Eleftheria terrae: one gene and its partner. The protein of the gene in region 2 interacts with the protein of the main gene of each other region in a pairwise test. Links are inferred from orthologs where the notes say so. Each region holds a gene or a part of one and is shown on either strand. Other genes may lie near its edges.

The links. Proteins that work in one complex are often made in the same cells at the same time.
Region 1: the proteins of dnaE (region 2) and dnaQ interact in binary tests that used the Escherichia coli proteins (3 or more experiments, as listed by UniProt). The link is inferred for Eleftheria terrae from one-to-one orthologs.

The regions. Positions count from the first base shown.
Region 1 is NZ_CP106951.1:1,371,670-1,374,897, reverse strand. Bases 1-2,849 are described here. They hold dnaQ (DNA polymerase III subunit epsilon), read left to right. Parts: upstream 1-995; coding sequence 996-1,703; downstream 1,704-2,849. Other genes in these bases: N7L95_RS05985 (DUF2138 family protein), read left to right, coding at 2,590-2,849; N7L95_RS05990 (hypothetical protein), read right to left, coding at 1,940-2,329; fdx (ISC system 2Fe-2S type ferredoxin), read left to right, coding at 617-955; hscA (Fe-S protein assembly chaperone HscA), read left to right, coding at 1-605. Outside these bases: more of N7L95_RS05985, read left to right, coding at 2,850-3,228. UniProt on the Escherichia coli protein: DNA polymerase III is a complex, multichain enzyme responsible for most of the replicative synthesis in bacteria. The epsilon subunit contain the editing function and is a proofreading 3'-5' exonuclease.
Region 2 is NZ_CP106951.1:1,606,960-1,611,774, reverse strand. What follows is about bases 459-4,514. They hold dnaE (DNA polymerase III subunit alpha), read left to right. Parts: upstream 459-795; coding sequence 796-4,314; downstream 4,315-4,514. Other genes in these bases: N7L95_RS07070 (hypothetical protein), read left to right, coding at 4,404-4,514; N7L95_RS07080 (sulfurtransferase), read right to left, coding at 459-585. Also shown: more of N7L95_RS07080, read right to left, coding at 1-458; more of N7L95_RS07070, read left to right, coding at 4,515-4,815. UniProt on the Escherichia coli protein: DNA polymerase III is a complex, multichain enzyme responsible for most of the replicative synthesis in bacteria. This DNA polymerase also exhibits 3' to 5' exonuclease activity. The alpha chain is the DNA polymerase catalytic subunit.

The sequences.
Region 1 (3,228 bases), 240 kb from region 2 along the record:
CGACCGCCCGCGCCCAGGACTTCACCACCTTCAAGGATGGCCAGACCGCGATGGCCATCCACGTCGTGCAAGGTGAGCGTGAGCTGGTGAGCGACTGCCGCTCGCTGGCCCGCTTCGAACTGCGCGGCATCCCGCCGATGGCTGCGGGTGCGGCGCGCATCCGGGTCAGCTTCCAGGTCGATGCCGATGGCCTGCTGAACGTGTCGGCTCGCGAGGAGGGCTCGGGTGTCGAGGCGGCCATTGCGGTCAAGCCCAGCTACGGCCTGAGCGACGACGAGATCGCCCGCATGCTGCACGAGAGCTTCAGCACCGCCGAGAGCGACATGAAGCTGCGTGCGCTGCGTGAGGCCCGGGTGGAAGCCGAGCGCCTGCTGCTGGCCACGCAGGTGGCGCTCGAGCGCGACGGCGACCTGCTGGCGCCCGAGGAGCGCGCCTCCATCGATGCACTCACGGCTGCCGTGGCGCGCGCGGCGCAACAGGAAGACCACCGCGTGATTGAAGCCGCGCTGGAAGACCTGGCCAAGGGCACCGAGAGCTTCGCGGCCGAGCGCATGAACCGCAGCATCCGCCAGGCGCTGGCGGGACGCAGCGTCGAAGAGGTCTGATTCCCTACACCATGCCCATCATCAAGATTCTGCCCCACAACGACTTCTGCCCGGAAGGCGCCGAGATCCAGGCGCCGGCCGGCACCTCGATCTGCGAGGCGCTGCTCGACAACGACATCGCGATCGAGCACGCCTGCGAGATGAGTTGCGCCTGCACCACCTGCCACGTCATCGTGCGCCAGGGCGGCGACTCGCTCAACGAGCCCGAGGAAGGCGAGGAGGACATGCTGGACCGCGCCTGGGGCCTGGAGCCGCAGTCGCGGCTGTCTTGCCAGGCGATCCTGGCGCAGCAGGACGTGACGATCGAAATCCCCAAGTATTCGATCAATCACGCGAGAGAGAACCACTGAGCCGGCGCGGCCGCAGCGGCCGCTTCGCGATAATCGCCGCATGACGCGACAGATCTTCTTCGACACCGAAACCACCGGCCTGAGCCCGGAGTCCGGCGACCGCATCATCGAAATCGGTTGCGTGGAGATGGTGAACCGCCGGTTGACCGGCAACAACAAGCACTTCTACGTCAACCCGGAGCGCCCGAACCATGAGGACGCGGTGAAGATCCACGGGTTGACCGACGAGTTCCTGGCGGACAAGCCGGTGTTCGCCGCCATTGCGGACGAGCTGCTCGACTACCTGGCCGGGGCCGAGATCATCATCCACAACGCCAGCTTCGACGTCGGCTTCCTCGACGCCGAGCTCAAGCGCCTGGGGCGCCCGAAGTTCCACACGCTGGTGGCGGGTGTGACCGACAGCCTGCTGATGGCGCGCGAGATGTTCCCCGGCAAGTCGAACTCGCTGGACGCGCTGTGCAAGCGGCTGGAGGTCGACAACTCAAGCCGTACGCTGCACGGCGCCCTGCTCGATGCCGGCTTGCTGGCCGAGGTCTACATCCAGATGACGCGCGGCCAGGAGTCGCTGGTCATCGAGGCCGATGAGGGTGGGCCGCAGGAGCTGGAAGTGGAACGCATTGATCTGAGCCAGTTCCAGCTGCCGGTGCTGCTGGCCACCGAGGCCGAGACGGTCGAGCACGAGGCGGTTTTGGTCCAGCTCGATAAATCTTCGTCGGGGGCTACCATTTGGCGAAAAGTTCTGCCATAATTGCGTTCTTCGGTCGCAACGACAAACAAACAAGAAGTTGACGACTGAAACCGGAATCCCGGGTGGTTAGCTCAGCGGTAGAGCACTGCCTTCACACGGCAGGGGTCACAGGTTCAATCCCTGTACCACCCACCAATAAGAAGAACGACAAAGCCCTCCTCGTGAGGGCTTTGTCGTTTCTGGAGGGCTGAGGGCTGAGGGCTCCGCGTCGCGTTGCCCAGGTGCGGGGTGGCGAGCTACGCATGCGAATTCGTGAAGCGCTCGAAATCCTGCATGGCGCCGGTGTGCGGGCAGTCCTGCCAGGCCAGCGTGCCCGAGGCAAGGTCGACGGTGTAGAGATCCGTCACTGCCGGGAAGGGCTGGAAGCGGCTCTCGTCCCCTTCGAGGGTCAACACCGCGCCCTGGAAGTGCAGGGCACTGCCGTTGGGGTCGGCGAAGCAGCGTTGCCGCTCACGATCCACCACATACGTGACCGTGCCGAACTGCGCCTGCAGCGTCACATAACGATGGCTGCTGTCGCGCAGGGCGCGCTTGTACCACCGCTCGAAGACGGCGGGGTTCACTGGCCCGCCAATCAACAACGCCATCGCCTCCAGGACCCAGGTCGGCAATTCTTCATGGACCACCGACGCTGCGTCCGCTGCAGGCGTTCGGCTCGTGCCCCTGAAAAGCCGGGCCCAGGCACGCCGAAGTACTTGCATGCTCATCTTTTTCCTTTTGCTGTGATGCTTCTCTCGACTGCACTGCGACATAGTGCGCGGAAATGCCTGCTTCTCGCGCTCGAACCGCTGCCCATCCTCCATCATGGGGGGATGCAGAGCGTGGCTGAGCAGGTATGCTCGCGCGGGCCTCAGATACAAACGGACGCAGAGAGGGAAGGGCAGTTGTGAATCGCAAAGCGCGTTGGTTCGCCATCGGGATGGCGGGCGTGTTGGTGGTGGCGATCGCGGTGGCGGCGCTGACGCGGGGCCGCTTCGCCGGCAGCTTCAATGCGCTGGAGGTGGACCTGGGCCAGCCGGATCTGCTGGTGCGCTCGGCCCGCTTGTCCGCCCTGTCCAAGGACTTGGTCGCCGCGCCGCTGCTGCGCGACATCCTCACCGAAGACTTCGTCCACTACTACGAAGACCACCCGACGCGGCTCTCGCTGCTGGGCACCGTCAAGCGCCTGGCCTATGACCACCAGCTGACCTGGAGCGACCGCTTGGTCGCCACCGTGCTCGACGCGCCCGGCGAGATTGCGCTGTGGCGGGACGGCAAGGGCCGGCCCGAGCACTTCGTGCTGATGCTGGAGCACAACTTGGCGACGCAGGCGGTGCTGCAACTGGCCAAGGTGGCGCTGCCCGATTCGCAGTTGAGCGTGGCCGGTGAGGTCGGGCCGCTGATCGGTCGCAAGAGCACCGTCTATGCAGCGCGCATCAATGCGCGCACCACTTGGTTGTTTGCCTCGCGAGGCGAGCGCACCGTGGTCTTGTCGCATCCCGGCCTGCTGCTGAAGGAGGACGGCTCGGTGTCGGGCCCAGCCGCC
Region 2 (4,815 bases):
GAAGATGGCGGCTTTCTCGCAGCGGATGCCGCCGGTGCAGAAGCTGACCACGGTCTTGCCGCGCAGCTCCTCGCGGTGGGCCATCAGGGCGGCGGGGAAGTCGCTGAACTTGGTGATGCGCCAGTCGATGGCGTTGTCGAAGCTGCCGTAGTCCACTTCGAAGGCGTTGCGCGTGTCCAGCGTCACCACCGGCCGGCCTTCGTCGTCCCGGCCCTGCTCCAGCCAGCGCGCAAGCGTGGCGGCGTCCACTGCCGGCGCGCGGCCCGCCTGCGGGCGGATGGTCGGGTGGTTCATGCGGATGATCTCGCGCTTGACCTTGACCAGCAGCTTGCGAAACGGCACGCGGGCCGACCAGCTTTCCTTGGGCGCCAGGTCGGCGAAGCGCGGGTCGGCCTGCAGCCCGCTGACGAAGTCGCGCACCGCAGGCGCCGGGCCGGCCAGGAAGAGGTTGATGCCTTCCTCGGCCAGCAGCACGGTGCCCATCAGGCCGAGGCGCTGGGCCTCGGCATGCAGCCGCTCCCGCAGTGCGGCGCAGTCGTCCAGCGAGACGAATTTGTAGGCGGAAATGTTGAGGATCTCGTTCACGCCCGGATTTTAGGCAGGGCCAGGCCGTGACCTTCCCTAAAATCGGCGCATCCGGACCGTGTTGCGCGGCCGCTGCCGGGATGTGGGCGCATGCTCCCCGGTGGTGCGGCCTTCCGCCACGGCCAGCCCGCGCCGTGGGCGCCGACCCGACTCGGCATCACCGCCCGGCGTGGCGCCGCGTCGCCACGCTTCACTTATTAGATTCACGCAATGCCCTTCGTACACCTTCGCACCCACACCGAGTTCTCGGTGGTGGACGGCACCCTGCGTGTCGACGATGTGGTGGCCGCCGCCGCGGCCGACCAGCAGATCGCGCTGGCGATCACCGACCTGAGCAATCTCTTTGGTGCCATCAAGTTCTACAAGGAGGCGCGCGGCAGCGGTGTCAAGCCGCTGATCGGCGCCGACGTGTGGCTGGAGCCGGGCCACGGCGAGAAGGCGCCCAGCCGCCTGCTGCTGCTGATCCAGGACAAGGCCGGCTACCTCAATCTTTGCGAACTGCTGGCGCGCGCCTGGACGCAGAACGTCAACCTGGCCAAGGCCTGCCTGAAGTGGGAATGGCTGCAGGACCTCAATGGCGGCCTCATCGCCTTGTCGGGCGCCGACCTGGGCCCGGTGGGCCAGGCCCTGCTGGCGCGCGACGATGCACGTGCCGAAGCGCTGGCGCAGCGCCTGGCAGCGCTGTTCCCGCAGCGGTTCTATATCGAACTGCAGCGCGCCGGCCAGCCCGGCAACGAGGCGCATGTGCGGGCCGCGGTGCCGCTGGCCGCCCGGCTGGGCCTGCCGGTGGTGGCGACCCATCCGGTGCAGTTCCAGACGCCTGATGACTTCGAGGCGCACGAGGCCCGCACCTGCATCGCCGAAGGCGAGACGCTGACCAACCCGCGCCGCGTCAAGCGCTTCACCCGCGAGCAGTACTTCAAGACCCAGGCCGAGATGGAGGCCTTGTTCGCCGACCTGCCGTCGGCGTTGGCCAACACGGTGGAGATCGCCAAGCGCTGCAGCCTGACGCTGGTGCTGGGCAAGCCGCAGCTGCCCGACTTCCCGACGCCGGAGGTGGACGGCCGCCGCATGCCGATGGAGGAGTACTTCCGGTATGCCTCGCATGAGGGCCTGAAGGAGCGCATGCTGCTGCTCTTCCCGGACGCCGCCAAGCGCGAGGAAGCGATGCCGCGCTACGTGGAGCGGCTCGACTTCGAGATCAACACCATCCTGAAGATGGGCTTCCCCGGCTACTTCCTGATCGTGGCCGACTTCATCAACTGGGCCAAGAACAACGGCTGCCCGGTGGGCCCGGGCCGGGGCTCGGGGGCCGGCTCGCTGGTGGCCTATGCGTTGAAGATCACCGACCTCGACCCGCTGCGCTACAACTTGCTGTTCGAGCGCTTCCTGAACCCCGAGCGGGTCTCGATGCCCGACTTCGACATCGACTTCTGCCAGGCCAACCGCGACCGCGTCATCGACTACGTCAAGGAGAAGTACGGCCGTGATGCGGTGTCGCAGATCGCCACCTTCGGCACCATGGCCGCAAAGGCCGCGCTGCGTGACGTGGGCCGGGTGCTGGGCATGGGCTATGGCCACGTGGACGGCATCGCCAAGCTCATCCCCGCGCCGCCGGGCAAGACCGTGACGCTCAAGCGCCCCGGCGACAAGCCCGACCCCGGCATCATCTACGCCCGCAAGGAAGCGCCCGAGATCGAGGAGCGCGAGAAGAACGAGGAAGAGGTGGCCGAGCTGCTCGCACTGGCCGAGCGGGTCGAGGGCATGGTGCGCAATATCGGCATGCACGCTGGCGGCGTGCTGATCGCGCCCGGCAAGATCACCGATTTCTGCCCGCTCTACATGCAACCCGGCAGCGACTCCGCGGTGTCGCAATACGACAAGGACGACGTCGAGGCCATCGGCCTGGTGAAGTTCGACTTCCTGGGGCTGGCGACGCTCACCATCCTGGAGACGGCCAAGGAATTCATCGTCAAGCGGCACCCGTCGCAGAAGGACTTCGCTTTCGAGACCATTCCGCTGGACGACAAGGCGTCCTACCAGCTGCTCTCGGAAGGCAAGACGGTCGCCGTGTTCCAGCTGGAAAGTCGCGGCATGCAGGGCATGCTGCGCGACGCCAAGCCGAGCGTGTTCGAGGACATCATCGCGCTGGTGGCGCTCTACCGCCCAGGCCCGATGGACCTGATCCCCAGCTTCTGCGCCCGCAAGCACGGGCGCGAGGAGGTCGAGTATCCGCACCCGCTGATGAAGGAGGTGCTGGAGGAGACCTACGGCATCATGGTCTACCAGGAGCAGGTGATGCAGGTGGCGCAGCGGCTGGGCGGCTATTCGCTCGGCGGCGCCGACCTGCTGCGCCGCGCCATGGGCAAGAAGAAGGCGGAGGAGATGGCCAAGCACCGGCTGATCTTCGCCGAGGGCGCTGCCAAGAACGGCATCCCGCCCGAGCTGGCCAACGAAATCTTCGACTTGATGGAGAAGTTCGCCGGCTACGGCTTCAACAAGTCGCACGCGGCCGCGTATGCGCTGCTGGCCTATCACACGGCCTGGCTCAAGGTGCACTACCTGGCCGAATTCGTCGCAGCCAACATGACCGTGGCGCTCGACGACACCGACAAGCTGAAGATCTTCTACGACGATGCGGTGGCCCTGGGCATCACCTTCGAGCCGCCCAACGTCAACACCGGCGGCTACCGCTTCGAGCCGGTCGCCAACAAGGTGGTGCGCTACGGCCTGGGGGCCGTCAAGGGCACCGGCCAGAGCGCCATCGAGGCCATCGTGCAGGCGCGGGAGGAGGGGGGGCCTTTCAAGAGCCTGTTCGACTTCTGCGCCCGGGTGGACCGCAGCCGCATCAACAAGCGCACGGTGGAGGCACTGATCAAGGCCGGCGCCTTCGACACGCTCGAGCCCAACCGGGCGCAGCTGGTCGCCAGCATCGGGCTGGCCTTCGAATACGCCGGCGCGCAGGCGGCCAACGCCGACCAGGGCGGTCTGTTCGATTTCGGCGACTGCCATGCCTCGTCCTCGCAGGAGCCCGAGCTGGTGGCGGCCGAGCCGTGGAGCATCAAGGAACGCCTGGGTTTCGAGAAGGTCGCCATCGGCTTCTACCTGTCGGGCCACCTGTTCGACGAATACGAGCCCGAGGTGCGCCAGTTCGCCAAGCGCAAGATCGCCGACCTGATCGACAGCCGCGAGCCGCAGATGCTGGCCGGCATCGTCAGCGACCTGCGGGTGGTCAACGGCCAGCGGGGCCGGGTGGCCATCTTCAAGCTCGATGACCGGAGCGAAGTGATCGAGGCGGTCGCCAACGAGGAGTTGCTGGACGCCCATCGCGAGCTGTTCAAGGACGACGAGCTGATCGTCGTGCAAGGCAAGGTGCAGCCCGACCGCTTTTCCGGCGGGCTGCGCCTGAACGTGCAGCAGGTCTGGGACCTCACCAGCGCCCGCTGCCGCTTCGGCAAGTACCTGCGGGTGGCGGTCAACGGCTCGGCGCCGCCCATCGGCGAGCTGATCAGGCAGTTCCCGCCCAAGCGCACCCAGACCGAGCACGGCGACCTGCTGCAAGGCCTGACCGTGCGGCTGCTCTTGAACCGCCCGGCCGCCTACGGCGAGCTGGACCTGGGCGAAGAGGCGCGTTTCTATCCCAGCGACGAGGCTCTGCAGCGCTGGCGCCAGGGCGCCCAGGCCGGGCAAGCCACCGTCATCTACGAGGAGCCGCAGAAAGCCATGTGAGGCCGGTGGGACGCCTTTTGTGGATTCCTCCGGCACGTTGGTCGGAAACGTGGGCGATCTTCCCTTCGATGGGCTGGAAGCGCACTAAGATGCCGGCATTGTTGTACTGGGTCGGCTCCGATGCGGTGCCGGCCGATGTGGAGCCCGCAGTGAAAGCAATATCAGCAGCCGTTGGCCTGGCGCTCGCCGTCGCGGCGGCGGCCAGCGCCGCCCAGGATGTCGGCGTCTCGGTGAGCATCAGCCAGCCGGGGGTGTACGGCCGCATTGACATCGGCAACCGGCCGCCGCCGCCGGTCATCTATGCGCAGCCGGTGATCATCGCCCGGCCGCGGGTGATGCCGCAGCCGGTCTACATGCATGTGCCGCCCGGGCATGCCAAGAACTGGGGCAAGCACTGCCATCGCTACCACGCCTGCGGCACGCCGGTGTATTTCGTCAGAGAAGGTTGGGATCGGGACGACGGCCGCTACGAGCGGCGCGACCGTGGCGATGACCGCCATG